One region of the Variovorax ureilyticus genome, then DNA from elsewhere that is predicted to be linked to it. Evidence: predicted binding sites of a transcription regulator. Region 1 holds the regulator's gene; the other holds the start of a gene.

Region 1 (15,637 bases):
TGATCGCGAGGTCGCAATTCAGTTGCTTGGCCAGCGCACGGGCGCGGACCACGCCGCCGACGTCGGGCGACACGACGATCAGGTCTTCGTAGTTCTTCTGGCGCAGGTCGCCCAGAAGCACCGGCGACGCGTAGATGTTGTCGACCGGGATGTCGAAGAAGCCCTGGATCTGGTCGGCATGCAGGTCCATGGTCAGCACGCGCGCCACGCCCACGGTTTCGAGCAGGTTGGCGACCACCTTGGCCGAGATCGGCACGCGGCTGGAACGCGGACGGCGGTCCTGTCGGGCGTAGCCGAAATAGGGGATCACGGCACTGATGCGCTCGGCCGAAGCGCGCTTGAGCGCGTCGACCATGATGAGCAGTTCCATCAGGTTTTCGTTGGTGGGTGCGCAAGTCGACTGGACGACGAAGACATCGCGCGCCCGGACGTTCTGGTTGATCTCGACGGTGACTTCGCCATCGGAGAAGCGGCCGACACGCGCGGCGCCCAGCGAAGTACCGAGGTGCTGAGAAATTTCAGCGGCAAGCCCAGGATTGGCATTGCCGGTGAAAACCATGAAATCAGGGTTATGTGCCTGCATGAGCGTCCCGGCGAATTGCATCCGGCAATGCGAAATGGCTCTTGAAGGAGCCGCCAACAATCTTGTGAATGAAGATTTGGCAGGGGAGAAAGGATTCGAACCTTTGCATGCTGGAATCAAAATCCAGTGCCTTAACCAGCTTGGCGACTCCCCTACACAGGTCAATGGCCAATGCCATTCACCGATATATGTCGCATCAGACCGCAGAGCGCTCTGATTTCTAGACCGCCCACCCCACCAGAGGATGAACTGCCAGATTGCTGCACTTGCGAACCTGCCAGCCCTGAGGGGCCTCGGCCAATTCTGCATCATGCCGCATTGCTGCGAACACCGAACTTCCCGAGCCAGTCATGCGCGCCTCCAACCCTTGAGATCCAAGCCACTCAATGGCCTGGGTGACTGCGGGGCAGAGCCTCTGCGCTACCGGCTGCAGGTCGTTATGACCGAAGTCAAAGCGAAAACTGTCTGCTTCCGCTTCACTGTATGCAGCAAAGCCAGAGAGTATAGCAGCAGGAGTTTCACGTTGGAGGTCCGGCGCAGAAAAAATTTCTCGCGTATCAAGGCCTTGGTCAGGCTTGACGACGGCGAAGCGCCCCGATGGAAGCGAAACCGGCGTGATTTCCTCGCCGATCCCCTCGACCCACGCATTGTGTCCGCGGAGGAAGAAGGGCACGTCCGCGCCCAGGCCCAGGCCGATCTGTTCGAGTTTGGCGAGCGGCAGGTTCAGTTCCCAGAGTCGATTGAGCGCGAGCAGGCAGGTCGCCGCGTCGGACGACCCACCTCCCATGCCGGCCTGTGCCGGGACGTGCTTGGCGACGCCAATGTGCACGCCCCGCGCCGTCCGGGTGAACGCCTGAAGGGCCCGGGCAGCGCGGACGACGAGATCGTCCGCGGGCAGGGGCGTGGTCAGGTCCTCGCGCGTGACCTTGCCATCGTCTCGACGCTCGAAATGCAGCGCATCGCTCCAGTCGATGAGCATGAAAACCGACTGCAGCAGGTGGTAGCCATCCGCGCGCCGGCCGGTGACGTGCAGGAAGAGATTGAGCTTGGCCGGAGCGGGGAGATCGTAGAGGGCCTTCATGCGCGTTCAAACACGATGCGCAGGTCGGCGCGCGGCTCGGGTGATTCGCGCGTCGCCTGCAACTTGCCGGCGTTGACCTGCGACAGGTCCGGCCGCCAGCCGGGTACGTGGTCGTCGCGGCCCGCGAGCCATCCGAAAAGCGCGGCGACCGGAATGGCCGCGCCCGTCGCTGCCTCGATCAGCGCATCGACCGAGTCGTATCGCCGCGATTCCTTGCCGTTCATCAGCAGCGCCTCGCCCGGGGCCCAGTGAAGCTGCGCCAGCGTGTTGCCGATCGGGCTCGTGAGCGTAAGGGTGCCGGCCTGCGGAGCGCCTCGCAGCTCGAACAGTGCCGCGAAGGTCTGGACGGGCTGACTGTCGATCCGCAGCGAGAGGCGACCGCTCCATGCCTCGATCGTTCCGGCCTGCCTCGATGCGCCCGGCGTCGCGCAGCCCGCGGCCACCAGCGCTCCGGCACAAGCGGCCAGCAGCATGGTGCGGCGATTCAAAGCTTCACGCGCAGGCGCTTGAGCGTTTCCTGCAACGTCTCGTTGTCGGCATCGGCAAGGTTCGCTTCCTTCCAGATGCTGAGCGCCCGGTCGCGCTGGCCCGTGGTCCACAGGACTTCGCCGAGGTGCGCGCCGATCTCCGGATCGGGACGGCGCTTGTAGGCGTCTTCGAGGATGCGCATGGCCTCCGTCGTGTTGCCGAGACGGAACTCGACCCAGCCGAGGCTGTCGGCGATGAAAGGATCATCGGGCGCCAACTGAACGGCCTTCTGGATCAAGGTCCTCGCCTCTTCGAGACGCACCTTGCGATCCGCGAGCGAGTAGCCGAGCGCGTTGTATGCGTTCTGGTTCTCGGGCTTGAGCTCGATCAGCCGGCGCAGCAGCCGCTCCATGTCGTCGAGGCGATTCAGCTTCTCGGCGACCATGGCCTGGTCATAGATGAGATCGGTGTCGGTGGGCGAAGAAGCGCTCGCCTGGCCCAGCATGTCATAGGCGGCCTGGTACTGCTTCGCGTCACGCAGCAACTGAACTTCGGCGAGGAACTTCTCGCGCTTCTCTTCGGCGGTGCGCTCCGGCAGGCTGCGCACGAGCTCCCGAGCCTGCGGCAGCTTGCCCTGTCGAGCGAGCAGCGAAGCACGACGGACCTGCGCGCCAAGCAGGTCGTCCGAGTTGTCGATGCGCGCCAGCCAGTTGTCGGCAGCGGCGAAGTCCTTGCGCCGCTCGGACAACTGGGCCATCAGCAGGTAGGCCTGGGTCAGGCCCCTGTCCTTGGCGTCCTGGTCGCGCTGCGTTTCGGCCAGCGACATGTACTTGCGCAGAGAGGCTTCGGCCGCTGCGTTCTGCCGTGCCTGCGCCTGAAGGCTGCCAAGCAGCAGCCAAGGCTCGGGGAGTTCGGGCTTGGCCGCAGTGAGTTTCGTGAGCTCCGCGGTCGCATCGGCATAGCGCCGGCCTTCGACCAGCACGCGCGCATAGGCGATGCGCATCTCAGGCTGTGCTTTCGCACCGTCGAGATAGCGCTTGACGATCGGCTCCGCCTGCGGCTGTGAGGGGTCCATCAGTTCGAGCGCCAGCAGCGCCGGACCTTCCGAAGACGGGTCCATCTCCTGGCCCTTGATCGCCGCTTCGAGCGCACCAGCGCTGTCGCCGGCTGCGAGCTTGAGTCGGCCCACCGTGGCCCAGGCTGCGCCACCGGTGGCAGGGTTCTTCAGCTCGTCGGTGAGCGCCTGTTCGACGACCGAGGCGGCAAGCTTCTTGTCCGTGGCGCGGCTGTAGTTGCGTGCGATCACCGCCATCAGGAAGGGGCGCTCGATCTGCGGCGTGGCCGCGATCTCCGCGCGAAGCGGCTCGACCGTCTCGCCGATGCGATTCAGCGCGATCAGGATCTGGAGCTCGAAGCGCCGGGCGTCGCGCGATTGCGGAATGGATTCCTTCCAGGCCCGGGCCGCGGCGAGCGCTGCGTCCCCGGAACGGGATTGCAGCGCGATCTCGACCGCGCGCTGGAAGAGCTTGTCGTCGCGCGAACGTCGCGCCGCGTCGAGGATCAGGCTGTAGCCGCCACCCGGGTCGCCGCCGCGCGCGTTGAGCTCGCCCATCAGCACCTCGTAGAAGAGATCCGCAGTCAGCGCGGAAGGCTGCACTTCCGGCTTGTCCGTCGCGGGCGCAGAGGCGGTCGCAGCCGGCGTGACCGCGGGTTCGGCGGGCTCGATGATCGGTGCGGGGCTGGTGGGCGCGGCGGGTGCCGGCGGTTCTGTCTGTGCCTGCGCGGCAAGGGCGACAAGTGCCGTAAATGCGGCCGCCGCGAGGCGGGATCTGCGGAGCGGAAAATTCATCGAACCATAATAATCCACGCTTCTTAAACGAGAGCCACCAGCGCCGGATGCGGCGTGAATTGCGTCAGGCTTTCCCGTCATGCCCGAACTACCCGAAGTCGAAGTCACCCGCCGCGGTTTTGCGGATCGCATCGCCGGCGCCCGCATCGAGGCCATACGCGTCGGCAAGCCGCTGCGGTGGGCCCTGTCCGTTGATCCGGGATTGCTCGTCGGACGCACGGTCAGGGGCGTGCGCCGTCGCGGCAAGTATCTGCTGGTGGACCTCGACCTGGGCCTTTTGCTGCTGCACCTGGGCATGTCCGGCAGCCTTCGCTTCGATGCCTCGCTGCCGGCCGCCGGCGCTCATGACCACTTCGATCTCGTGACCAGCCAAGGCACGCTTCGGCTCAACGATCCGCGGCGCTTCGGCGCGGTGGTCTATGTAGAAGACGAAGCATCGCCGCTCGCCGGGAAGCTCCTGGGGGGACTGGGCATGGAGCCGCTTGGCGACAGCTTCGACTTCGAAGCCTTCCACGCGGGCTTGCGCCGGCGGCGTGCGCCTGTGAAGCAGGTGCTGCTTGCCGGCGACGTGGTGGTGGGCGTCGGCAACATCTATGCGTCCGAGGCGCTTTTCCTGGCGGGTATCCGGCCCACCCTTGCGGCTTCCCGCATCAGCAGGCCACGGGCGCTGCGTCTGCATGGGGCCATCCGCGAAATCCTCGCGCGTGCCGTCGACCGCGGAGGCAGCACGCTTCGCGACTTTTCGAACGTCGATGGCCAGAGTGGCTACTTCCAGCTCGAAGCCACGGTCTACGGGCGCGCCGGCGAGCCATGCCGGATTTGCGCAACGCCCATACGGCAGTTGCGGCAGGGGCAGCGCTCCACGTATTTCTGTCCGATGTGTCAAAAGTCATGAGACCATTCGTCGGGCGTGGCTTCTGGAGTACCTGTCGGTGATCGGCCCGGTGCTACCATCTTTGTAAATTGTTTTTACATTTACGCCGTTGACCGCTTCTTTCACTCAGCAGTTCGACCAGCACGGCACCTGGCGGCGAAATTTCGCGCACCGGTTGAAGTGGTTGACGCGCTGGCTGAACGAGAACGAGCTTCTGAACCAGAGCGTCGCTGAACGGCTTCACGACGTCGAATCTCAACTGCGCACCAGCAGGGTCATGGTCGCATTCGTTGCCGAGTTCTCGCGTGGCAAGTCGGAGCTCATCAACGCGATCTTCTTCGCGGGATACGGGCGCCGCATCATGCCGGCGAGCGCCGGGCGCACGACGATGTGTCCGACCGAGCTGGGATACGACCCGGCGCACCCGCCGAGCCTGCGCCTGCTGCCGATCGAGACACGGCTCGAGCCCTACTCCCTGGTGCATTGGCGTGAGGAGCCTGCGCGCTGGACTCACGTCGACATCGACGTCGACGACGCCGAACTGCTTTCGCAGGCGATGAGCAAAGTCGCGGAGGTGCGCTGGGTCCCGGTGGACGAGGCCAAGGCGCTGGGATTCTGGAGCGACGACAACCTCGACGACAACCCTGTACCGGATTCCGACGGCCGCGTCGAAATCCCGCGCTGGCGGCATGCGGTGCTGAACATGCCGCATCCGTTGCTGGAGCAGGGGCTGGTGATTCTCGACACGCCGGGCCTCAACGCGATCGGCGCGGAGCCGGAGCTCACCGTCAGCCTGATTCCGCAGGCGCATGCCGTGGTCTTCATCCTCGGCGCCGACACCGGCGTCACGCGATCCGATCTCGCGATCTGGCGCGAGCACCTGGTCACCGAGGGGGATGCGAGCGAAACGCGCATCGTGGTCCTGAACAAGATCGACACGATGTGGGACATCCTGAGCACCCCGGCCCAGGTCGATGCGCAGATCCAGCGACAGCGCAAGGGCGCCGCCGACGTGCTCGGTGTGCCGCTGACGCAGGTGCTTCCCGTTTCCGCTCAGAAAGGCCTGCAAGCCAAGATCCGGCGTGACGTGCCGCTGTTGCAGGCGAGCCGCCTGCCCGCACTCGAAGCCATTCTGGGCGAGGGGCTGCTCGGCAAGCGTGAAACGATGTTGCGGCTTGCCGTGGATGCAAGCATCGCCGCTTTGCGGACCGAGGCCTCCCGCATCCTGAACGTGCGCCAGCGCGACCTGTCGGAGCAGGCGCTGGAGCTGCAGGGGCTGCGGGGCAAGAACAGCTCCGTCATCCGGCACATGCGCACCCGCATCGAGCAGGAGCAGTCGGAATTCGAAGGCAGCAACACCCGCATCCTTGCCTTGCGTTCGGTGCAGGGCAAGCTGCTGCGCGAGGTCTATGCGGTGCTCGGGAGCACAGCGCTCAAGGCGGACATGGGCCGTCTGGCGACGGCGCTGAAGCGGCGCGGCATCAAGTTCAATGTGCGCAAGGTCTACGGCGAGACCTTCGATGCGCTGCGCAACAACCTGCGCGAGGTCCAGGCGACCACGGCCGAGATCCAGTCGATGTTGCACGCAACGTTCCGGCAGCTCAATGCAGAGCACGGCTTCACGCTGCAGGCGCCGCCCGAGCCGGACCTGACCGACTTCGAACAGCAGCTCTCGCAAATCGAGCAGAGCCATGTTCACTACCTCGGCGTGGGCAACCTGCTGAAGCTCGCGCAGCCTGATTTCTGCGACAAGCTGGTTCGCGCGCTTGCGAGCCGCCTGCGCGTGGTCAACGAGGCGGCCATGACCGAGGTCGAGCGCTGGAGCAAGGGTGCAGGCGCGCAGCTCGATGCCCAGCTCAAGGAGCGTCGCCGTACGTTCACCAAGCGGATCGAGGCCGTCGAGCGCATTCAGGGCGCGGCGGGCAATCTCGACGAGCGATTGGCCGAGCTCGCCGCGCAGGAGCGCGATCTTTCCGACCTGCACCATCGGCTGGACGAACTCACCGCAGTGCTCCTGAACCACGAGGCGCCGAACTCCTCTTCCTACCGCAGCGAACTCAGTGCCGCCTGAAGACCTGCGGTCCGGCGCGCAACGCATCGCGCCGACCTTTGCCGACAATGTCGTCGCATGGCAGCAGAGCCATGGGCGCAGCGAGTTGCCGTGGCAGAACACGCAGGACCCTTATCGCGTCTGGCTGTCCGAGGTGATGCTTCAGCAGACCCAGGTATCGACGGTGCTGGGGTACTTCGCGCGATTCCTCGATCGCTTTCCGACGGTGCAGTCGCTCGCCGCGGGGACGGAAGACGAGGTGTTCGGGCTTTGGAGCGGGCTCGGCTACTACAGCCGCGCCCGCAACATGCATCGATGCGCGCAAGAGGTGGTGTCGCGCTTCGGCGGTGAATTCCCGCGGACAGCGGCGGAGCTGCAGACGCTGCCCGGCATCGGTCGTTCGACGGCAGCGGCGGTCGCCGCCTTCTGCTTCGGCGAGCGCGTAGCGATTCTCGACGGCAATGTGAAGCGGCTGCTCTCGCGCGTTCTCGGCTTCGGCGGCGATCTCGCATCCGCGGCGCAGGAGCGTGCCCTCTGGAACGAGGCGACCGAACTCCTGCCTCCGGCCTCCGCACCTCGGGCGATCGGCCGCTACACCCAGGGCTTGATGGACCTGGGCGCCACGGTCTGTTTGCCGCGCAAGCCGAGCTGCATCATCTGTCCGGTCGCCGAGATGTGCGTCGCCCGGGAAGAGGGGACGCCCGAGAAGTACCCCGTCAAGACCCGCAAGCTGCGCCGGACCGCGCAGTCGCTCTGGATGTTGAACGCCCGGGATCCCCAAGGGCGCGTATGGCTCGAAAAGCGCCCGGCGCGCGGCATCTGGGCTGGGCTGTATTGCCTTCCCGTCTTTGAAAGCCGGTCTGCATTGCTCGACGAACTGGCACCCGCGGATCGCCGGACCGCGCGCGACGAAGCGGGGTTCGTGCATGTGCTGACGCACAAGGACCTTCACCTGCACCCGATCTCGGTCCTGTGCCGCGAGTCGCGTGCCGACACCTCGGAAGGCGGCTGGTTCGACGACCGCGAATGGGCGGCTCTCGGTATGCCGGCCCCTGTGCGCAAGCTATTGACCAGCGGCGGTTGAGCGCGCTCCCTGCGCGACGGCTCAGGCTCAGCCTCCGTCGAGCTCGCGGTGCCGCTTGAGGGCGCCCCACTTCACGCCGAAAGCGCGAGCCAACTGCTCCACGAGGAAGACCGAGCGATGCTGGCCGCCGGTGCAGCCGATCGCGACGGTGACATAGCTTCGGTGATCCCTGGCGAGCGCGTCCAGCCAGCGCTCGAGGAACTGCTCGATGTCGGCATACATGCGCGCGACGTTGTCATGTTCGCGGAGCCAGTCGATCACCGGCTCGTCGCGACCGGTCAATGGCCGAAGCGTAGAGACGTAGTGCGGATTCGGCAGCATGCGCACGTCGAACACGAAGTCCGCATCCAGCGGCACCCCGCGCTTGAAGGCAAAGGATTCGAACACCAGCGTGAGCGTGCTCTCCGGCGCGGAGACCAGCGTCTTGATGTAGCTCTGCAACTGGGCGGGCCGGATGATGCTGGTGTCGATCACGTCGGCGCCATCGCGCAGGTCCGCGAGCAGTTCGCGTTCGAGTTCGATGGCCTGTGTCAGCACGCGCTGCTGATCCGGCACGTCGGTACGGCCTTCCTGGCGCGACAGCGGATGTCGCCGCCGGGTCTCGGAGAACCGGCGCAGCAGCGCGTCGGTGGTCGAGTCGAGGAACAGCGAGCGCAGCGAGACCCCTTCGCGGCGCAGACCGTCCAGCTGCTGGGGGACGAGCGGCAGCGACACGCCGCTTCGCACGTCCATGGCAATGGCCACCCGTGCGGTCTGCTGTTGCCGCTGCAACGCAACGAAGGGCGTGAGCAGCTCGGGCGGAAGGTTGTCGACGCAGTAGTAGCCCGCGTCTTCGAGTGCGTGAAGCGCGACGGACTTGCCGGAACCGGACATCCCGGTGATCAGGACGAGGTCGAGGCTCACGAAGATGCCTCCGCCGTCTTCGTGCCCAGCATCTCGCGCGCATGCGCGAGCGAGGTCTGCGAGACGCGCTCGCCGCCGAGCATGCGAGCGATCTCCCGCGTGCGGCCTTCGGCGTCCAATGCCGACACGCTGCTTTCGGTGCGCGTTCCTTCCTGGCCCTTGGCACTCGTCAGCCGCTTGGCCACCACGAGATGGTGATCCGCGCACGCAGCCACCTGGGGCAGGTGCGTGACCGCGAGCACCTGCCGGTCGCGGCCGAGCTGCTTCATGAGCCGGCCCACGGTTTCGGCCACCGCGCCGCCGACGCCGGCATCGACCTCGTCGAAGATGAGCGTCTGCGCCGCGCCGAGTTCGCTGGTCGTCACTGCAATCGCAAGCGCGATCCGCGACAGCTCGCCACCGGAGGCCACCTTGCCGATCGATCGCGGCGTGCTCCCGGCATGTCCGCTGACGAGGAACGAGATGTCCTCGAGGCCGGAGCGGGCGGGCTGCGCGAGCGGCTGAAGCGCGACTTCGAAGCGTCCGCCCTTCATGCCGAGTTCCTGCATGGCTTGCGTCACGGCCTGTGCCAGCTTGGGCGCGGCCTGCTTGCGAGCCTTTCCGAGCGCCTTGGCTTCCTTCATGTAGGCCTGTTGTGCGGCCTGCTCCGCACGCTCCAGTGCCTGGAGGTCGCTCTGGGCGTCCAGTGCCTGCAACTCTGCTTGCCAGCCGGCGAGCAGGGCGGGCAGTTCGGCGGGTTGGCGCCGATAGCGCCGGGCGAGCGACATCCACAAGCCCATCCGTTCGTCGAGTTCGGCGAGCTTTTCAGGATCGGTGTCGGCCTGCCTCAGGTAGCCGTGCAGCGAATGAGCAGCATCGGCCGCCTGTGCCACGCTCGACGCGAGGACCTCGCCGAGCGCCTTGAATTCGGGTTCGATGTGCTCACAGTTCTGCAGCAGAGCGACCGCACGACTCAGCGCCGCGAGCGCGCCGTTGTCATCGTCCTCGAGCGCGCTGGAGGCGCCTTCCGCCGCGTCGATCAGGGCCTGGGCGTTGGAGATTCTCGAGTGGGCGGCCGAAAGCTCTTCCCACTCGTCGGCGCCCGGCGCGAGTTTCATGACTTCGGCGACTTGCCACTGGAGCCGCTCGCGCTCGCGCTGCAGCGTGTCTTGCGCGGAGCGTGCGCCTTCGAGTGCCGAGATGGCGCGACGCCACTCCTGCCAGGCCCCGCCGAGCACGTCGGTGCTGGCGCCGGCATAGGCATCGAGCAGACCGCGCACGGCGTCCGGCCTCGTGAGACTTTGCCATGCATGCTGGCCGTGGATGTCCAGGAGGCGATCGCCGAGTTCGCGCAACTGCGCGGCGGTGGCCGGGCTACCGTTGATCCAGCCACGGCTGCGGCCCTGGAGATCGACGGTCCGCCGCAAGAGCAGACCATCGGCCGCCTCGAAGCCGCCTTCGTCGAGCCAGCCGGTCAGCGCCGGATCGCCGTCGAATTCGGCGCTCACGTCGAGCCGTTCGGCGCCCTCGCGGATGGAGCCGGCATCGGCTCGGTTGCCGAGCGCCAGTTGCAGCGCATCGATGAGGATGGATTTGCCGGCGCCGGTCTCGCCGGTCAGGACGGTAAAGCCGGTGGACAGGTCGAGTTCCAATGTGCGCACGATCACGAAGTCGCGCATGGCGATGCGGCGCAATGCCATCTCAGGAACCTCCTTCGTTCCAATGCAGTTTCTTGCGCAGGGTGTCGAAATAGCTCCAGCCGCGCGGATGGAGGAAGCGGACGCGGTAGTCCGATCGGCGCACCACCACGCGGTCGCCGATGGCCAGCGAGGCGAGGGATTGCATGTCGAAATTGGCGCTGGCGTCGCGCCCGCCGACGAGTTCGATCGAGACTTCTTCGGCGTCTGGCAACACGATCGGGCGGTTGGAGAGCGTATGCGGCGCGATCGGCACCAGCACCCATCCTGGAAGCGCGGGATGCAGCAGCGGTCCGCCTGCAGAGAGCGAGTAGGCCGTGGAGCCCGTTGACGAAGCGATGATCATCCCGTCGGCACGCTGGTTGGCCACGAAATGGCGGCCCACCGTCACGCGCAGTTCCACCATGCCCGAGGTGCCGCCGCGATTGACCACCACGTCATTCATGGCCAGCGCGTCGAAGACGGAGACGCCATTGCGCATCACCTGCGCGTGCATGAGATTGCGGTGGTCTTCCTCGTATTCGCCTGCCAGCATCGGGACCAGCGTCGCCTGGTAGTCGTCGAGCGCGATGTCCGTGATGAAGCCGAGCCGCCCGCGGTTGATGCCGATCAGCGGAACGCCGTAGGGCGCCAGTTGCCGCCCGATGCCGAGCATGGTGCCGTCGCCGCCGACGACGAGGCCCAGATCGCATTCCTCGCCGATCTCTTCGACCGTGAGCGCCTTGTATCGCCCGACCGGGACGCCGTCGGCCTGAGATTCCTCGACGAACACGGTGCAGCCCTGCGCTTCGAGAAAGGCGGCGATGTCTTCCATGACGACATCGAGCGCGCCGCTCTGTGCCCGCCCACCCGAAGCCTGGTATTTCCCAATGAGTGCGACGTGACGAAAGCGAGAGCTCATAAACAAATTACAACATTAAAATTGCCCGATGCTGGACGACCGCGCCAAGTTGCTGTTAAAGACACTCGTCGAGCGCTATATCGCCGAAGGCCAGCCCGTCGGATCGCGCACGCTGTCCCGCGCTTCCGGGCTGGATCTTTCGCCCGCGACCATCCGGAACGTGATGTCCGACCTGGAAGGCCTGGGTCTGATCGCGAGTCCGCATACCTCAGCAGGGCGCGTTCCCACCGCCCGAGGCTATCGCCTCTTCGTTGACACCATGTTGACTGCGCAGCGGGAGCAATTTGCCGCACCCAGTCTTGCGCCCGATCAACCGCAGAAAGTCATCGCCAATGCGGCGAATCTGCTGTCCAACCTGTCGCAGTTCGTGGGCGTGGTCATGGCACCCCGTCGTGCTTCGGTCTTCCGGCAGATCGAGTTCCTTCGCCTGTCGGATCGCCGCTTGCTGGTCATCATCGTGTCGCCTGACGGGGATGTTCAGAACAGGGTGATCTTCCCGGAGTCCGACTACTCGCAGTCGCAACTGGTCGAGGCGTCCAACTACATCAACGCGAACTATGCGGGCCTCTCCATCGAGCAGGTGCGCGATCGGCTTCAGTCGGAAATGGAGCAACTGCGCGGCGAGATCGCGGCACTGATGCAGGCCGCCGTGAAGGTGAGCTCCGAAGTGCTTACCGAAGCGCAGGAAGAAGTGGTGATCGCGGGCGAGCGCAATCTCCTGTCGGTGAGCGACTTCTCCAGCGACATGGGTCATCTGCGCAGAGCTTTCGATCTCTTCGAACAGAAGGCGCAGCTGATGCGTCTGCTCGATGTCTCCAGCCAAGCCGATGGGGTGCGCATCTTCATTGGCGGCGAAAGCCAGATCGTTCCGTTCGACGATCTCTCCATCGTGAGCGCGAACTACGAAGTCGACGGCCAGGTGGTTGGAACGCTCGGCGTCATCGGGCCGACGCGCATGCCGTACGACCGCATGATCCAGATCGTGGACATCACCTCGAAGCTCGTCACCAACGCGCTGAGTCATCGCAAGTGACTTGTGCACGGACTTGGGCCACTAAAATCCGGAGCGCGTGGGCCGTTAGCTCAGTTGGTTAGAGCAGCGGACTCATAATCCGTTGGTCGCTGGTTCAAGCCCAGCACGGCCTACCACCGAATCCGGAATGCAGGCTTGCTTGCAAGAGAGGTTCAACAAAGTTCAAAGCTTCGGCGAATGGCTCCATTTTGGATGCTATACTTGCAAGCTGTGCGGCTGTAGCTCAGTTGGATAGAGTACTTGGCTACGAACCAAGGGGTCGTGGGTTCGAATCCTGCCAGCCGCACCACTTCACAAAGGGTTGGTCCATCGCGGACCAACCCTTTTTCTTTGGCGCGTTCACGGATCGAGCCTCATGCAGGACTCGCGCGCGGCAGGCCCGAAAACGAAAAAGCCCGCCGGAGCGGGCTAAGGACCTTGGAGTCCAGAGGAGAGCCTTCATTGTGAACCACTTCTCGGCACGATGAAAGGAACTACGTCACATGCTGCAACATCGCGCGGCGTTTGACACTATCGCTTTCAGGGCTGTGGATGCGGTTCCGCCTCCTCCCAAGCAATAATGAAGGCAGCGGCAAGCCAGTGCCGTGCGGAACGCTCCCGCTTCCGACCACCCGGCCTGGGCCGGACGCATCCATCTTCTGGCGCTCATGCATGGGGACGACCGAGATGAATTCATTGCAGATGTTCTTGCCCGCCTCAGAGCCGGCGCGCAGCGAGGCGTTGGCCAAGCTCCAGCGCAGTCACCACCTGCCGCGTCATCTCGTCAAAGGGATCGCACGAGGTGAGCCGGGGCGGCGCGCGGTCCTCGCAGCCGGAGTTCCGCAAAGTCAGCAGTCGTTACCCGATCCGGATTTGACTGCGCCTGACCAGCAATCGGGTTGAACCGGACAGCCGAGATCGGCCCGGACCGAAGGCCGCATCCTCGGTCACTTCTTCGCCGTGTGATACAACCACCGCCCGACCTTGCGGGTCGGCAGTTGTAGAAATGAGCAAGGCTTTCACGAAGGAAAACGAGGCCGACGATGATGATGGCGACGGCGGCGGATTGCCGCCCCTGCCCGTCGGCGGCAAGAACTACATCACGCCCACGGGGTATGCGCGGCTGCGGTCGGAATTGCTTGGTCTGATGGACGTCGAGCGCCCCAAGGTCGTCGAGGCGGTGCACTGGGCCGCCAAGAACGGAGATCGCTCCGAGAATGGCGACTACCTCTACGGCAAGAAGCGGCTGCGCGAAATCGATCGGCGGATCCGCTTCCTCACCAAGCGCCTCGAAATCGCCGAGGTCACCGATCCGTCGGTGCATCACGGCAGCGATCAGATATTTTTTGGCTCGACGGTCCGCTACGCCGACGAGAACGGCGACGAGCGCGAGGTCACGATTCTCGGGATCGATGAAGCGAACAGCGCGCACGCGCAGGTGAGCTGGATCTCCCCGATCGCGCGGGCGCTGCTCAAGGCGCGGGAGGGCGACGTCGTCAAGCTCGCCACGCCGGGCGGCGTGCATGACATCGAAATTCTGGCGGTCAGCTATCCAGTGCCTTCGTCCGAACTCAACTGACGGGCAGGACTTTCAGGGGACGGGAATCATCCGTGCGGCGGCGAGCACGGACGAGGTGCGGCGCACGGCCCGCAGCACGGCTTCGAGATGCGTGCGATCGCGCACCGCGATCACGAAGCGAAGGTCCGTCGAATCCTGCGGCGTTTCGTCGGCCATTTCGACGTGCGTGATGTCAGCTTCGGCATCGGCGAGCGCGGCCGCGACACGTGCGAGCACGCCCTTGTCGTTTCGCACGGTGATCACGACTCCGGCCTCAAACGTGCGAACCGGATCGTCGGCCCATTCGACCGCAAAGAACCGCTCGCTGTCCTTGTAGCGAAGCCGCTGTCCGACGCCGCATTCCTCTGTGTGAACCACGAGCCCTTCGCCGTGGCCCAGATAGCCGACGATGGGATCACCGGGGATCGGTCGGCAGCAGAGCGCGAACCGCACGGATGAATTCTCGCTGCCGTCCAGCGTCACCGCCCCTTGCGACACCCCATCGCTGGCCGCGAACCGCTCGCGGCTCAACATGAGCGCGTCGGGTTTCGCGCCCCGTTCGGCGAGCAGCGCCATGAGCCGCTTCGCCACGATGCTGGCGATGCGTTTGCCCAGGCCGATGTCGGTGAGCAGTTCGGATCGCGTGCGGTTGCCGGTGAAGCGCAGCAGCTTTTCCCAGGTCTGCTGGTGCTCGGCGTCGTCTTCGGGCAGCTTGCCCAATCCTTCGGCGCGCAGAGCCTGCGCGAGGAGCTTTTCGCCGAGACCTTCGGATTCCGCGTGGGCAAGCGTCTTCAGGTAGTGGCGAATCTTCGACCGCGCGCGCCCTGTGCGAACGAAACCGAGCCATGCAGGGTTCGGCGTGGAAACAGGGGCAGTGATGATCTCGACCACGTCGCCATTCTTGAGTTCGGTCCGCAGAGGCACCTGGTCGCCGTTGATGCGCGCAGCAGATGTGTGATCGCCGATGTTGCTGTGGATGGCATACGCGAAGTCGACCACGGTTGCACCGCGAGGAAGCGCCATGATCTGGCTCTTCGGAGTGAAGACGTAGACGGCATCGGGAAAGAGGTCGACCTTGACGTGATCCCAGAACTCCGCCGCGTCGCGCGTCTCATCCTGGATATCGAGCAGCGACTGGAGCCATTTCGCGCCTAGCCGGTCGCTGGTCGCCACCGTCGCCGGATCGGCCGCCTTGTACAGCCAGTGCGCAGCCACGCCGGATTCGGCCACCACGTGCATGGCTTCGGTGCGAAGCTGGAATTCGATGTTGACGCCCGCCGGGCCGACGAGCGTCGTGTGCAGCGACTGGTAGCCGTTGAGCTTGGCAATCGCGATGTGGTCCTTGAACTTGCCGGGCAGCGGCTTGTACATCTGGTGCAGGATGCCGAGCCCCGTGTAGCACGAGATCACCGTCGGCACGATCAGACGGAAGCCGTAGATGTCGGTGACCTGCGCAAAGCTCAGATGCTTCTCGACCATCTTGCGGTAGATGGAGTAGAGCGTCTTTTCCCGGCCCGCGATGCGCACGCTCATGTCCGAGGCGGCGAATGCGTTCTCGACTTCCTGCTGGACCTTCTGAATCAGGTCGCGTCGCCGTC
Region 2 (15,637 bases), on a different contig from region 1:
AACCAGCTGATCAGCTGAAGCCGTCGATCGGACTGGCACTGCAACTCCCGTGGCCCAAACCCACTCTCACCCCGCAGGCGCTTTTCAGCGAATGCGGGGTTTCTCATGACCGTGCGCTTTCTGTTCGTCATTTGCCTTTCGATCGCAGCTGCCGCCGGGCCTCGGCTCGTCCTCGCCCAGACGACGAGCGCGGCGGGCATCTCGGCAGAGTCCAGCGAGCAGCTCGAAGCCGACTACCGCGTGATCGCAGCCCGTTGCGGAACCCCTGCTTTCGAGAAGTCCTTCTACAAGCAATCGAAAGCCGCAGTCGCCGCCGGCCTCGTCACCCGGCATCGCGACCCCGCGCAGGTCGAGAAGACCGTGACCGCGCTGCGACGCAACCCGGTGGTGCTCATCGGCGCACAGTCGGACTGCCCGGCCCAGATCGAGCATCTGAAGGCGATCCAGAAGGAGCGTGCCAGGTCGCTTCACAAAGGCGGCACGGCAAAGACATGAGCTGGCGATGACGAAAGCTGTAGGCCTTCGGGTCACAACACCGGTCGATTGGCCGATTTCCAATCCCGCCGGCGCGAAGCAGACTGCCGCCATCGGACTCGTGAGGGATGCGGACCATGGAAACTGACCTCTACACGCTGGGCGTGCTCGGGATGGTGCTGATGTGCGGCTGGCTGGTGAACCATGCCAATGCCTGGAGCAGTTCGGATCTTGGGCAGGCCCTGCGGCTCCAGCTGGTCCGGTCCACCGACGCCATCCGCGGCGCGCCGCATCGCCGATGAGATCCCCGCGGCCGGTGGCCGCCATGGCCTCGGTGCGGCGCAAGTCGGCATTGCTCGCCGCCGCGTCGCTCCTCATTGCAGGCCTGGGGCTGCAAGGCTATGCGTCGGGATATCCGATGGGACTGGCGCTCCTGGCCGCCGCCACCGTGCAGGCGCTGATCTGTTCCGCGATGTTCCGCAGCCGGCTGCTGATGGCGGCCGTCGCGACCAACCTGCTGCTCTTCGTGATCCACGCGATCGTGCTCAGCCCGTTTCTGACCCAGCCGGACCCGCAGCCGATCTTCATGTTCGGCGACTTCTGCTTTGCCGTGTTCGCGGGCGCCTCGCTGGTCTTCACGCCGGTCGAGACCATGGCGCTGGTCGTGCGCGACGCCTACCTCAAGCGGCCTCGGCACCGGACGCCGGGCTGACGCGCCCCGGCCGCATTTCCGGACCGACATATCCGACCACGTGCATCGGCCGGCCGGCTGTGAAATCATCGGCAGAAGAAAAAAGAACTAGTTGCACCCCCATCCAGAACCCCCGACATGCCGCAATTGATGCTGACGACGCTGTCCGGCGAAACCACTCAGATCACGCTCAGCCCCAACGAGAACACGCTCGGCCGCGGTCCCAGGAACGACATCGTCATCGATTCCCCGCAGGCGAGCCGCGTCCACGCAGTGATCACGGTCGAGCCGGCGTTCGTCACCATCCGGGACCTGGGCAGCCGTAACGGGACCTTCGTCAACGACTACCGCGTCGAAAGCCAGCTGCTCGTCCACGACGACACGATCAGGCTCGGCAGCTACGAAATGCGCTTCGTCTCGGGCGACCAGGAATTCAGCCACGTCGAAGCCGAGCGGGTGTCCACCGAGCCGCGACTGCTGCTGAATCCCGACCCGGAAGACGCCCCGACCGCACCCGAACCGCCGATCACCACTCCGGGCAAACCCTGATTCAGAAATCGTCGCCCTCACCGGGCAAGTCGGCCGCGCCGGCCTTGAAACGACACAAAACGCCCTTATGATTAGCACTCGTTGGAGTTGAGTGCTAACAACAGCCCCCCTCCACGATGCGGCGCAGGCCCGGTGCTCGCGCCGAACCCAACCCCCGTTTCTTATCAGGAGATGCAATGAAACTTCGTCCTTTGGCCGATCGCGTGATCGTCAAGCGCATTGAAAGCGAAACCAAGACCGCCTCGGGCATCGTGATCCCCGACAACGCGGCCGAAAAGCCGGATCAAGGCGAAGTCCTGGCCGTCGGCCCGGGCAAGAAGAACGACAAGGGCGAACTGAGCGCGATGAGCGTCAAGGTCGGCGACCGCGTCCTCTTCGGCAAGTACAGCGGCCAGACCGTCAAGGTCGACGGCGACGAACTCCTGGTCATGAAGGAAGACGACCTCTTCGCGGTCGTCGAGAAGTAATTCCTTCCTCCTTCATCCCCCACATCAACTGAATCTCGGAGAAATCACATGGCAGCAAAAGACGTAGTCTTCGGCGGCGAAGCCCGCGCGCGCATGGTCGAAGGCGTGAACATCCTCGCCAACGCCGTCAAGGTCACCCTCGGTCCCAAGGGCCGCAACGTGGTGCTCGAGCGCTCCTTCGGCGCCCCCACGGTGACGAAGGACGGCGTGTCGGTCGCCAAGGAAATCGAACTCAAGGACAAGTTCCAGAACATGGGCGCCCAGCTCGTGAAGGAAGTGGCCTCGAAGACCTCGGACAACGCCGGTGACGGCACCACCACCGCGACCGTGCTGGCCCAGGCCATCGTTCGCGAAGGCTTCAAGTACGTGGCCGCCGGCATCAACCCGATGGACCTGAAGCGCGGTATCGACCGCGCCGTCGCGGCCCTGGTCGAAGAGCTGAAGAAGGCTTCGAAGGCCACCACGACGTCGAAGGAAATCGCGCAAGTTGGCTCGATCTCGGCCAACAGCGACGAAACCATCGGCAAGATCATCGCTGACGCGATGGACAAGGTCGGCAAGGAAGGCGTCATCACCGTCGAAGACGGCAAGTCGCTCGACAGCGAACTCGACGTCGTCGAAGGCATGCAGTTCGACCGCGGCTACCTGTCGCCCTACTTCATCAACAACCCCGAAAAGCAAAGCGCGATCCTCGAGAACCCGTTCGTGCTGCTGTTCGACAAGAAGATCAGCAACATCCGCGACCTGCTGCCGACGCTGGAACAGGTCGCCAAGGCTGGCCGTCCGCTGCTGATCATCGCTGAAGAAGTCGAAGGTGAAGCCCTCGCGACGCTGGTGGTCAACACGATCCGCGGCATCCTGAAGGTCGTGGCCGTCAAGGCGCCTGGTTTCGGCGACCGCCGCAAGGCCATGCTCGAAGACATCGCCATCCTGACGGGCGGCAAGGTCATCGCCGAAGAAGTGGGCCTGACCCTCGAGAAGGTGACGCTGGCTGACCTCGGCCAAGCCAAGCGCATCGAAGTGGGCAAGGAAAACACCATCATCATCGACGGCGCTGGCGCCAACGGCGACATCGAAGCCCGCGTGAAGCAGATCCGCGTGCAGATCGAAGAAGCCACCAGCGACTACGACCGCGAGAAGCTGCAAGAGCGCGTGGCCAAGCTGGCTGGCGGCGTTGCCGTGATCAAGGTCGGCGCTGCCACCGAAGTCGAAATGAAGGAAAAGAAGGCTCGCGTCGAAGACGCCCTGCACGCCACCCGCGCTGCAGTGGAAGAAGGCGTCGTGGCTGGCGGTGGCGTGGCTCTGCTGCGTGCCAAGCAAGCCGTGGGCGACAAGATCAAGGGCGACAACGTCGACCAGGACGCCGGCATCAAGCTGGTCCTGAAGGCCATCGAAGCGCCCCTGCGCGAAATCGTGAACAACGCCGGCGGCGAAGCCTCGGTGGTCGTGAACGCGGTGTTGGCCGGCAAGGGCAACTACGGCTTCAACGCCGCCAACGACAGCTACGGCGACATGCTCGAGCTGGGCATCCTGGACCCGACGAAGGTCACCCGCACCGCGCTGCAGAACGCAGCCTCGGTCGCTTCCCTCCTGCTGACGACCGAAGCCATGGTCGCCGAAGCACCGAAGGAAGAATCCGCTGCCGGCGGCGGCATGCCCGACATGGGCGGCATGGGTGGCATGGGCGGCATGGGCATGTAATTCACGCCCGGCTTCCAGCCAACGAAAAACCTCGCAGCGAAAGCCGCGAGGTTTTTTTTCGCCCGCACGGTTTGCGAAAAGCGCTCACACTGGACTTTCAGGAGACACGCGATGAACACATGCATTCGATCCCACGCCGCGGCCGCGATCTCGCGCCGCCCCGCGATCCTCGCGCTGGCGCTTGTCGCCTCGCTCGCGGCTTGGCCTTCAGGCGTCGCGCTGGCGGCCGAAAAGGCGGTCGTGATCCCCCCGCCCGTGGACGACCCGGCCTCGGCCAACGCATCGGAGACGGCCGTCCTGGCAGGAGGCTGCTTCTGGGGCGTGCAGGGCGTGTTCCAGCATGTGAATGGCGTGGCGAGCGCCGTCTCGGGTTACGCCGGCGGAGAAAAGGGATCGGCCACCTACGACGCCGTCAGCATCGGCAACACCGGCCATGCGGAGTCGGTCCGGATCGTCTTCGATCCGAAGCAGATCAGCTACGGGCGAATCCTGCAGATTTATTTCTCGGTCGCGCACAACCCGACCGAACTCAACCGGCAAGGGCCCGACGTCGGCACGCAATACCGCTCGACGATCTTCGCGTCGAACCCCGAGCAGGCACGCATCGCCAAGGCTTACATCGCGCAACTCGACAAGGCGAGGGTGTTCGGAAAGCCCATCGCGACCACGATCGAGCCACTCAAGACCTTCTACCCGGCGGAGGCCTACCACCAGGACTTCATGACCCGCAACCCGGACCATCCGTACATCTCGTACAACGACCTGCCGAAGGTCGACAACCTGAAACGGGTGTTTCCGGATCGCTATCGCGTGAAGCCTGTTCTGGTGGGCGCCGGTGCCTGATGTTCAGACGCCCGCCGGTTGCGGCTGCGGCGGCGGCCCATAGGCGTTGGACTCGGTCTGGCTCGGCTGCACCGTGAAATAGAGAAGCACCAGCCCGCCGACGACGGGGACCAGCCCGATCAGCAGCAGCCACGCAGTCTTGCCGACGTCGTGCAGACGCCGCGCGCCGGCCGCCAGCAGCGGCAGCAGGAAGGCGAGAACCACGATCAGGTAGAGGTAGTCGTTGATGAAGCGGGCGACGAACGACAGGATCACGTACGCCAGCACGAACCACCAGTACTCGGGGCGCGAGGCGCGCCCGGAAAAGTCGACGTACTTGCGAAAGCAGGTCTGAACGGCCTGTTGAAAGTTCATGAGCAACTCCTCTCGATGATTCCCACGGGACAACCCCGCGGCCATCATATCGAGCAGTGCTGCGAACGAAGATGACGACCGTCAACCACGCGGTCGCAACCTCTGGAGCAGCCCCGCAGTGGACGCGTCCAGCCCCTCAGCATTGCCGGACGCAAGCCTCGGCTCGATGTCCCTGGCCAGCACCTTGCCGAGCTCAACGCCCCACTGGTCGAAGCTGTTGATGCCCCACACGGAGCCGCTCGTGAACACGCGGTGCTCGTAGAGCGCGACGAAGGCGCCCAGCGATTCGGGCGTCAGCTTCTCGAACACGAAGAAGCTGCTGGGCCGGTTGCCCGGGAAGTTCCTGTGCCCGCCGGCATCCGCCTGCCCGACCATCAGCGCCTGCGCCTGCGCGAGCGCATTCGCCAGCAGCTTGGGATGGTGGCCTTCGAGGTCATGGGCTGCATCGCGCACCGCGATGAACTCCAGCGGAATCACGTCCGTGCCCTGGTGCAGCATCTGGAAGTAGGCATGCTGCCCATTGGTGCCCGGTTCGCCCCACAGGACCGGCGACGTGCCGAACGGCAACGGCTTGCCGTCCATGTCCACCTGCTTGCCGTTGCTCTCCATCTCGAGCTGCTGCAGATAGGCGGGCAGCCGCCGCAGCGAACTGTGATACGGCGCGATGCAGCGGCTCGTGAAGCGATGAAAGTCGCGATACCAGACGTCCAGCAGGCCGAGGCGCACCGGCAGGTTCTGTTCGAGCGGCGCGGTGAGGAAGTGCTCGTCCATGACGCGGGCGCCGGCCAGCAGCCGCCTGAACCCTTCCGCGCCGATCGCCAGCGCAATGGGCAGGCCGATGGATGACCAGAGCGAATAGCGCCCGCCGACCCAGTCCCAGAAGCCGAAGGTGGTCTCGATGCCGAACTCGCGTGCAGCCTCGACGTTGGTGGTGAGCGCCGCGAAATGGCGCGCGATGTCGACGCTGCCCGACTGTTCGAACCAGCGCTTGGCCGAACGCGCGTTCGCCATCGTCTCGGCGGTCGTGAAGGTCTTCGAGGCGATCAGGAACAGCGTGTGCTCCGGCGCCAGGCCGCGCAGCACGCCGTCGAGCTCGTGGCCGTCGACGTTGGAGACGAAGTGGAAGCGCTTGCCCCGCGCGACATCGGCCTCGAGCGCCAGCACCGCCATCTGGGGCCCGAGATCGGATCCGCCGATGCCGATGTTGACCACGTCGGTGATCGTGTGGTCCGCGCGCACTTCCTCGGCAAAGGCCAGCATCGCGGCCAACGTGGCCTGCACATCGTTGAATGCCGATGCCAGGCTCGCATCCACCGCAGCACCCGCAGGCGTGCGCAGCAGCGTATGAAGCACCGCGCGGTTCTCGGTGGCGTTGATGTGCTCGCCCGCAAACATCGCGTCCCGATGCGCTTCCAGCCCCGTTTCGCGCGCCAGCGCCACGAGGAGCGCCTCGGTGCGGGCATCGATCAGGTTCTTCGACAGGTCCGCGAAGACATGAGGCGCCGACTGGCAGAGGGCGCCGAAACGCTTCGGATCCTCCGCAAAGGCCCGGCGCAGATCGAAATCCTTGCCGCTTGCGTCGTAGTGCGCCCGCAGCGAAGCCCAGGCGGCCGTTCTGTCTGCGCGGGTGCGTTGCATCGTCAGGCTCCCATGAGTTTCTCGAGCTTCACCGCGTCGGCGGCGAAGGCGCGAATGCCTTCGGCGAGCTTCTCGGTGGCCATGGCGTCCTCGTTCAGCGCATAGCGGAATGTCGGCTCGTCGAGAACGACCTTCGGGACGTCCTGGCGCTTCGCGGCTTCCGCGTCCAGGGCATGCGCGAGCGGCGATCCGCTGGTGGCGAGTTCCGCGAGCAGTTCGGGGCTGATGGTCAGCAGGTCGCAGCCGGCGAGGGCCGCGATCTGCCCCACGTTGCGGAAGCTCGCGCCCATGACCTCGGTCCGGATGCCGTGCTTCTTGTAGTAGTCGAAGATCGCGCGAACGGACTTCACTCCCGGGTCGTTGGCGCCGGCGTTCTCCGCCTCGTTCCAGCTGCTGCCGGCCGACTTCTTGTACCAGTCGTAGATGCGGCCGACGAAGGGCGAGATGAGCTGCACCCCGGCCGCCCCGCAAGCCACCGCCTGGGCGAACGAGAACAGCAGCGTCAGGTTGCAGTGGATGCCCTTCTGCTCGAGCCGGCGTGCCGCCTCGATGCCCTCCCACGTGGAGGCGATCTTGATCAGCAGGCGCTTCTCGACGTCGATGCCCTCGGCGCGGTACAGCGCCACGATGCGCTCCGCACGGGCGATGGTGGCCTCGGTGTCGAAGCTCAGCCGTGCATCCACCTCGGTGGAGACGCGGCCGGGAATGATCGAGAGGATCTCGGTGCCGAAGCGCACCAGCAGGCGGTCGATGACCTCGTCGATCGGCTTCCCGTCGTGCTGGCGGACCGCTTCGTCGAGCAGCGGTCGGTACTCCGGTTTCTGCACCGCCTTCAGGATGAGCGACGGGTTGGTCGTCGCGTCGCGCGGCTTGAACTGGGCGAGTTGGCGGAAATCACCGGTGTCGGCTACCACGGTGGTCCATTGACGGAGGGTATCGAGTTGGTTCATCCGGCCATTATCCCGCCGCAAAACTACAGCTCGTGTGGTCTCCGGCTGACGCGCCGCCGCGCCCTGAGCCACTAATCTTGGAGACCCTACCGACCGTCTCTCAGGAGGAACTCCATGGGTCTTCGCACTCGCAGGGCACCCCCGCCCGCAGCCCCATTCGACGATCGCGCCGTCAGTGCCTCGATCGGGACGCTGGCGACCGCCTTTTGCGTCGGGGGCGCGCTCACGCTGCTGGCGTTTTCGACCGCGCGCAATGCTGCACGCAACGGCGCGATCGCCGGTCCGGCGGATGGCGCACCGCTGATGCGTGCACCGCTCCAGGTGGTCGCGCCGGTCGATCTCAGGCGCTATGCCGGGCTGTGGCACGAACAGGCGCGCCTGCCCAACAGGTTCGAGCGTCAATGCATCGGCCAGGTGACCGCCGAATACACCTTGATGGACGATGGCAACGTGCAGGTGCGCAATCGCTGCCTCGCCAACGATGGAACATTCGACGAGTCGGTCGGCGTTGCCCGCGTCGTGAACGTGCCGGGCCAACCGGGGGCAGGCCGGCTCGAGGTGCGATTCGCGCCCGACTGGCTCGCATGGCTCCCCGCCGTATGGGGCGACTATTGGGTCCTGAAGCTCGACCGCGACTACCAGGTCGCGCTGGTGGGCACGCCCGACCGCCGATACCTCTGGGTCCTGTCGCGCGCGCCGGTGCTCGACGTGGCAGCGCTCGACGCGGAACTCGACTACGCCCGCACGCTGGGCTTCGACGTCGACAAGGTCGTGCTGACCGGCAAATAGGCCGCCAGTTGCGCGGGCAGCTGGCTCGGCCTTTCGCAGTGGATCGCCTTCCAGCCCAGCTCGCGCGCGGCTTCGACGTTGGCGGCGGAATCGTCGATGAAGACGGTTTCCGAGGCTTGCAGGCCATATCGCTGTGCAAGAAGGTCGTAGATGCCGCGCTGCGGCTTCATCATCTTCACGTCGCCGGAAAAGATGCCGCCGTCGAACCACGCGAAGAAGGCATGGCGGTATTCGAGCACCCGCGCATAGGGCGCCGGCATGTTCGAGAGGTAGTAGAGGCGCAGGTCTTCACCGGCATCGCGCCGATCACGCAGCTTCTCGAGCAGGTCCATCGCGACACCGATCGGCTCCAGCCTCTCGCCCATCGGCTCGAGCACTTCGCCGAGCCGGTCGCTCGGCAGCGAAAGCCGCAGCGCCATCCGGCCGATCGCGTCGTCCAGCGAGTGCGTGCCGCGGTCGAAGCCGAGCCAGTCCTCGTGGTGGAACATCTGCGTCGCCAATGCGTGCGCCGCGTCCGCCGTGGGCGCGTGCGCGGCGAAGTGCGTCTGCACCAGTGCCACCGGCTCCCAGGTCAGAAGCACCGCACCGAGATCGAAGACGACATTCATAGGGCAACGGGCACGATGGAGACGCCGTGGTTGGTCAGGGACAGATGGGTCTGCGCGCCGGCAGTCAGGGGATGCACGAGGTCGGTCGACACGACGAACACCGAGCCGAGCGCGGTGTCGAAAGCATACTCGTAGAAGTTGCCGAGGAAGGACGCCTTGCGCACCGTCGCGGGCAAGCCCACCGCCGCGCCGATGTACCAGGCTTCCGGCCGCACCGCGACCTTGACGATGCCCGGCGCGACCGCGTGGCGCGGCGTCAATGTCAGCGGTCCCATCTGCACCCGCCCGTCAGGCTGCGCGAGCGCCGGGAACACCATCGCCTCGCCCATGAAGCCCGCCACGAACTCGCTTTCCGGATTGCCGTAGAGCTGCTCGGGCGTGCCGCGCTGCGCGATCACGCCATGGTCCATCACGATGATCTGGTCGCTGACCGCCAAGGCCTCGCTCTGGTCGTGCGTGACGTAGGCCACCGTGAGTTGCAGGCGCTGTTGCAGATTGCGGATTTCTTCGCGCATCTCCCGGCGCAGGCGTGCGTCGAGGTTGGACAGGGGCTCGTCGAACAGCAGCACCGCCGGCTCCAGCACCAGCGCACGCGCCAGCGCCACGCGCTGCTGCTGGCCGCCGGAGAGTTCGCTCGGCAGGCGCGCGTCGAAGTCGACCAGCCCGACGCCCTTCAGCGCATCGCGTGCCCGCGCACGCGCCTCGTCCTTTCGCACGCCGCTCATGCGCAGGCCATAGCTGACGTTCTCGATCACGTTCATGTGCGGAAAGAGCGCGTAGCTCTGGAACATCATGCTGACGTTGCGCTCGGAAGGCGCGAGGTCGGTGACGTCGCGTCCACCCATGATGATCGACCCGGATGTCGGCGACTCCAGCCCCGCGATCATCCGCAGCGTGGTGGTCTTCCCGCACCCCGAAGGACCGAGGATCGTGGTCAGCGTGCCGGCCGGCACTTCGAAGCTGATCCCCTTGACCGCGAGTGGCGCGTTCGCGTCCTTGCCGTAGCGCTTGGTGACGTTGCGGAATTCGATGCCGTTGCTCATGGTTTCCTTCGTTTCAGGTCGCGACCGGAACGAGCGCCGGCGCGTCGGCCTTGCGGCGGCCGAGCTTCCTCTCGCCGACGAGCAGTTGCACGAGCCCGATCGCCAACGCCATGAGGACCATGAGCACCGTGCAATACGCGAGCGCGACCCCGTAGTCCCCGTTGCCGACGCGGCCGATGATGTAGGTGGTGGCGAGCTCGTTCTCGGCCGTGACCAGGAAGATCACCGCGCTCACCGTCGTCATCGCGCGCACGAAGCTGTAGACCAGCGCCGCAGCCAGTGCGGGCTTCAGGAGCGGCAGCACGACCTTGAACAGCGTCTGCGAAGTCGATGCGCGCAGCATCATCGATGCCTCGTCGAGCGATCGGTCTATCTGCTTGAACGCAGCGGTTCCCGCGCGCACGCCGACCGGCAGGTTCCGGAACAGGAAGCACAGCACGATGATGAGCCCGGTCCCCGTGAGTTCGAGCGGCGGCACGTTGAAGGCGAGGATGTAGCTCACGCCGAGCACCGTGCCCGGTATCGCGAAGGCCAGCAGCGCCGCGAACTCGAACGCGCCCTGCCCCCGGAACTCGTTGCGCGCGAGCAGCCATGCGATCAGCAGGCCGAGCCCCGCGGTGAGCGGCGCGGAAATGCCCGCGAGCCTCACCGTCGTGATCAGCGAATTCCATGCGGTGCCCGCCCACACGACGCCGAACTGGCCCCATTCGAGCGCGAACGCAGTCCTGAAGTGATTGAGCGTGAAGGTGTAGTCGCGCCCCCAGGTCTGCACGAAGCCGCCCGCGAAGGCGAAGAGATAGACCACCACCGTGAACACGATCCACGGCAAGGCGATGCAGTGGATCACGCGCCGCACGCCGTCCGGCAGCGGCATCGCGATGCCGGCATCGCCCTTGCCGCTCACCGTGGTGTAGCTGCGCCGGCCGAGCAGCCCGCGCTGGAGCGCGAACACGGCGAGCGCGAAGATCGTCAGCACCCATGCCAGCGAAGCGGCGCGCCCCTGGTCGTACTGCGCACCGACGATCGCGAAGAAGATGTCCGTCGACAGCACCGAGAACTGCCCGCCGACGACGATCGGGTTGCCGAAGTCTGCGATGCTTTCGATGAAGCCGACGAGGAACGCATTCGCGAGCCCCGGCTTGATGAGCGGCAGCGTGATCGTGAAGAAGGCGCGGCGACGGTCCGCGCGCAGCATCAGCGCGGCTTCTTCGAGACTCGGGGCCACACCCTGCACCACGCCGCGCATGATCATGAAAGCGATCGGCGTGAAGGCGAAGAGCTGCGCGACCAGCACGCCCGGCATGCCGTAGAACCAGCGCGTGGGCTCGATGCCGAAGGCGCTTTCGAGCAGCTGGTTGACCACGCCCGCACGGCCGAACAGCAGGATCAGGCCCAGGCCGACCACGAACGGCGGCGTGATGATCGGCAGCAGCGCGAGCGCGCGCAAAGGCGCCTGCCAGCGCCGGCTGCCACGTTCGGCCATCAGCGCCATCAGCGTGCCGAGAAAGGTCGTGCCCGCTGCGGTGAGCAACGCGAGCACCAGCGTGTTCCATGCGACGCCGCAGCGAACGCCGCCCGAAAGGCAGCCCAGTCCCCACACGCGCTCGGTCGCGATGCGCGCCAGGAATGCGGCGGACGACCAGCGCCCGTCCTCGTCGAGAAAGGCCCCGGCCAGCGCCTTGCTCACCGGGTAGGCAATGAACACCGCCATCAGCACACCGGACGCGATCACCGCGCCCGCGACGAACAGATCGCCCTTGAAGAATCCCAGGCGGGCGATCCCGAACGCCGCGAGCAGCACCAGCGCGGAGAACGCCACGAACCCGCCCGCGCCCATCCCGAACTGGTTGACCGAGAGCTCGCCGAGCTGCGTGTCGAGGATCGCGAGCGACCAGCCCTTCGCGCCAATCAGGAAGCCGCTCAACGCAAGCCCGATGCTCCCCACAGCGCCGCCGATGAACAGCAGCCGCCCCTGTGCGCGCCCGGCGCCGAGCAGCGCTCCGAGCAGGCAAAAGGCCCATCCGATGAGCCCGATGAAGAGCCAGCTGCGTCCCTGGAAAGCCGCCTGCATCACGCCATTGGCGGCCTCGCCTTCGCCGAACACCTGCGGGATCACCTCGTACCACGCGGTGTCCTGGATCGCATACCAGGGCAACGCGAGATAACCGACGAGGCCCGCGACGATGCAGGTCCAGATCGATCGATTCGGGCTGCGCCGCCCTGGCGAGGTGGGCGACACGCTAGCGCGGCAGCGAGTTGACGTCCTTTTCCCAGCGCGCGATCAGCCGCTTGCGCTCGGCGCTTGCACCGTACTTCGCATAGTCGTAGTTGATCATCTTGATCTTCTTGAAGTCGGGCACGTTGGGGTCGACCGGCGTCGCCTTGTTCGAAGGCAGCTGGTACTGCTTGGCCGCCGCGCCGAACGTCTGGGCCTGCGGCGTGAGCGCCCATTCGTAGAACTTCTTCGCCTGTTCGAGATTGCGCGCGCCCTTCACGATGCTCATCGAGCCGATCTCCGCGCCGGTGCCCTCGGAGGGCGTCGTGGTCTCGACCGGGAAGCCCTGCATCCTCTCCTGCGGCGCGTCGTGGATGAAGCTGATCGACACCGCCGTCTCGCCGCGCGCCACCGCCTTGATCGGCCCGGTGCCCGAGCGCGTGTACTGGCCCACGTTGCGATGCAGGCCCTTGAGGTATTCGAAGGCCTTGTCCTCGCCCATCAATTGCACCAGGGTGGCGATCATGGTGTAGGCCGTGCCGCTCGACGCCGGATTGGCCACCTGGATGTCGCCTTTGTATTCGGGCTTGAGCAGGTCGGCCCAACTGTGCGGCACCGGCAGCTTCTTCTTCTGGATCAGCTCGGTGTTGTAGCCGAAGCCCAGCGGGCCCGAGTAGATGCCGATCGTCCGATAGCCCGACTGCTGCGCCTGCTGCTGCGCCCATGGATAGAGCTGCGGCAGCGTGGGCGACTTGTATTCGAGCGTGAGGCCCATCTCGGCCGCCTGCAGATGCGGATCGCCGGTGCCGCCGAACCACACGTCGGTCTTGGGGTTGTCCTTCTCCGCAATGAGCTGCGCGAGCGCTTCGCCCGAGCCCTTGAGCGACATGTTGAGCTTGACGCCGGTGGTGCGCGCATAGACGGTCGCGATCATGTTGCACCATTCGGCCTGCACCGAGCAGATCACGTTGACGGTCTGCGCCGATGCGCCCGTCGACGCGCCGATCAATGCCGCTGCAGTTGCCATTTGCAAGGTTTGCACGAGCTTGTTTTTCATGGGGTCCTCGTCGAAAACAAAAACGGCCCCCGCGGGCCGTCTTCAGCTTATCGCGGAGTCATCAATGGCCGGATCGGTACAAGTACCATTCGCTGGCAAGCTTCATGCTCGCGCCTTCGCAACCCTGGGGATGTATCCATGAGTTTCGATCTCGTACTTTTTGGCGGCACCGGCGACCTCGCATGGCGCAAGTTGATGCCGGCGCTGTTCCAGGCATTCCGGCACGGCACATTGCCCGAGGGCGGCCGCATCATCGGCATCGCGCGCGACGAGCTGGACGATGACGCCTACCGCAAGTTGATTCAGGACCGCTTCAACGCGGTCGAAGGCGCCAAGCGACCCTCGCCCGAAGAGTTCAAGAAGTTCGCGTCGCTGCTCTATTACCTGCGCATGGATCTTTCGCAAGCGGCGGACTACCAGAAGCTCGCCGAGGTGTTGAAGGGACGCAACGCCAATGTGGTCGTGATGTACCTTGCGACCGCGCCCGCGCTCTTCACGCAGGTGGTCGAACAGATCGCGGCGGCCGGCCTCAACGGCGAGCAGACGCGGGTGGTGCTCGAAAAGCCGCTGGGCCACGACCTCGCATCCAACCGCGCCATCAACAGCGCGGTGCGCAAGGTCCTCGCCGAGCACCAGGTGTTCCGCATCGACCATTATCTCGGCAAGCCTTCGGTACAGAACCTGTTCGCGATGCGCTTCGGCAATGCGCTGTTCGAGCCGATCTGGCGCCGCGAGCACATCGCCAACATCCAGATCACGATCGCGGAAGACCTCGGCGTCGAGAAGCGCGGCGCCTTCTACGACCAGACCGGCGCACTGCGCGACATGGTGCAGAACCACGCGCTGCAACTGGTCTGCGCGGTCGGCATGGAGCCGCCGATCAACGCGCACGCCGACGCGATCCGCGACGAGAAGCTCAAGGTGCTGCGCGCCCTCAAGCCCTGGACCGCGGAGTCGATCGGAATGCATGCGATCCGCGGGCAGTACACCCCAGGCACCGCATACGGCGAGCGGGTGCAGGGCTATCGCGACGAGCCCGGTGTCGACCTGGACAGCCGCACCGAAACCTTCGTCGCACTGCGCACCGAGATCGCCAACTGGCGCTGGGCCGGTGTGCCGCTCTATATCCGCACCGGCAAGCGGCTCGCGTCCCGCGATGCGCGCATCGAGGTCAGCTTCCGGCAGACGCCGCATGCGATCTTCCGCGCGCCGACGAACTCGGTGAACAAGCTGGTCATCAACCTGCAGCCCAAGGACGGGCTCGAGCTGCACATGCTCGCGCAGGCGCAGGACAACCGGCAGCGCAACGGCAACCGGCACGCAGGGCCGCAGCTCGCACCGGTGCAGCTCGATCTCGACTTCGACAAGCGCTTCGGCTCGGAACGTGTGGGCGCGTACGAACGCCTGCTGCTCGACGTGATCGACGGACGCTTGAACCTCTTCGTTCGCAGCGACGAGCAGGAAGAAGCCTGGCGCTGGGTCGAGCCGCTGATCGAGAGCTGGAATTCGGACGGCGCGCCGCGACCCTACGCCGCAGGCACCTGGGGCCCGAGCGCATCGAGCGCAATGATCGCCCGCGACGGCTACGCCTGGGGGGAAGAGCAATGACCCCCAGGCTGCGCGCACTTCGTGTCGCTTCGCCAACCCCCTGAAAGGGGGCGCCGCCAGCGGCCCGGCAAAGCCGGTTCCGCGGCGGCTCCAGCATAAGAGCTCGCGCTAGGCTCTTCCCTCTTCCACCGCATGGCAGGCCACCTGCACGCCGCGCAGCGATTGCAACTGCGGCCGTTCGGTCTTGCAGCGCTCGTTGGCGAGCGGGCAGCGCGGATGGAAGGCGCAACCGGTGGGTGGATTGAGCGGGTTGGGCACCTCGCCCTGCACCGGCGTGCGCGAGCGGCCGACATGCTTCATCTGCGGAATCGCATCGAGCAGCATGCGCGTGTACGGGTGCTGCGGGGACTCGAACAGCCTCTGCTTGTCGGCCAGCTCGACCAGCCGGCCGAGATACATCACGCCCACCTGGTCCGCCACATGACGCACCACCGCGAGGTTGTGAGAGATGAAGAGATAGGTCAGGCCCTGCTGGCGCTGCAGGTCCTTCATGATGTTGAGCACCTGCGCCTGCACGCTCACGTCGAGCGCGGAGGTCGGCTCGTCGCACACGAGGAATTCAGGCTGCGTCGCCAGCGCCCGCGCGATCGAGATGCGCTGGCGCTGACCGCCGGAGAACTGGTGCGGGTACTTCACCATGTCGGCCGGGC

The links. The regulator HrcA, encoded in region 1, represses chaperone genes, less so after heat shock. The targets are predictions, from matches to a motif close to TTAGCACTCNNNNNNNNNGAGTGCTAA.
Region 2: a site for HrcA is predicted at 1,786-1,812, ahead of groES (co-chaperone GroES). Genes of this name have one in related genera too.

The regions. Positions count from the first base shown of each region.
Region 1 covers NZ_JBBKZU010000017.1:88,893-104,529, forward strand. Annotated here, with positions in the region: gene WKW77_RS29060 (ribose-phosphate pyrophosphokinase) at 1-583, opposite strand, end outside; tRNA gene WKW77_RS29065 (tRNA-Gln) at 661-737, opposite strand; gene ispE (4-(cytidine 5'-diphospho)-2-C-methyl-D-erythritol kinase) at 804-1,664, opposite strand; gene WKW77_RS29075 (lipoprotein insertase outer membrane protein LolB) at 1,661-2,137, opposite strand; gene WKW77_RS29080 (tetratricopeptide repeat protein) at 2,149-3,981, opposite strand; gene mutM (bifunctional DNA-formamidopyrimidine glycosylase/DNA-(apurinic or apyrimidinic site) lyase) at 4,061-4,876, shown strand; gene WKW77_RS29090 (dynamin family protein) at 4,965-6,926, shown strand; gene mutY (A/G-specific adenine glycosylase) at 6,916-7,989, shown strand; gene rapZ (RNase adapter RapZ) at 8,017-8,892, opposite strand; gene recN (DNA repair protein RecN) at 8,889-10,571, opposite strand; gene WKW77_RS29110 (NAD kinase) at 10,573-11,469, opposite strand; gene hrcA (heat-inducible transcriptional repressor HrcA) at 11,498-12,502, shown strand; tRNA gene WKW77_RS29120 (tRNA-Ile) at 12,542-12,618, shown strand; tRNA gene WKW77_RS29125 (tRNA-Arg) at 12,715-12,791, shown strand; gene greB (transcription elongation factor GreB) at 13,488-14,060, shown strand; gene WKW77_RS29135 (RelA/SpoT family protein) at 14,073-15,637, opposite strand, start outside.
Region 2 covers NZ_JBBKZU010000010.1:202,651-218,287, forward strand. Annotated here, with positions in the region: gene WKW77_RS22585 (response regulator) at 1-18, shown strand, start outside; gene WKW77_RS22590 (hypothetical protein) at 106-495, shown strand; gene WKW77_RS22595 (hypothetical protein) at 612-776, shown strand; gene WKW77_RS22600 (hypothetical protein) at 773-1,186, shown strand; gene WKW77_RS22605 (FHA domain-containing protein) at 1,304-1,714, shown strand; gene groES (co-chaperone GroES) at 1,891-2,181, shown strand; gene groL (chaperonin GroEL) at 2,230-3,882, shown strand; gene msrA (peptide-methionine (S)-S-oxide reductase MsrA) at 3,994-4,725, shown strand; gene WKW77_RS22625 (DUF805 domain-containing protein) at 4,729-5,079, opposite strand; gene pgi (glucose-6-phosphate isomerase) at 5,161-6,717, opposite strand; gene tal (transaldolase) at 6,720-7,667, opposite strand; gene WKW77_RS22640 (lipocalin family protein) at 7,782-8,456, shown strand; gene WKW77_RS22645 (HAD family hydrolase) at 8,402-9,064, opposite strand; gene WKW77_RS22650 (ABC transporter ATP-binding protein) at 9,061-10,107, opposite strand; gene WKW77_RS22655 (ABC transporter permease) at 10,121-12,304, opposite strand; gene WKW77_RS22660 (ABC transporter substrate-binding protein) at 12,348-13,379, opposite strand; gene zwf (glucose-6-phosphate dehydrogenase) at 13,518-14,987, shown strand; gene WKW77_RS22670 (ABC transporter ATP-binding protein) at 15,096-15,637, opposite strand, start outside.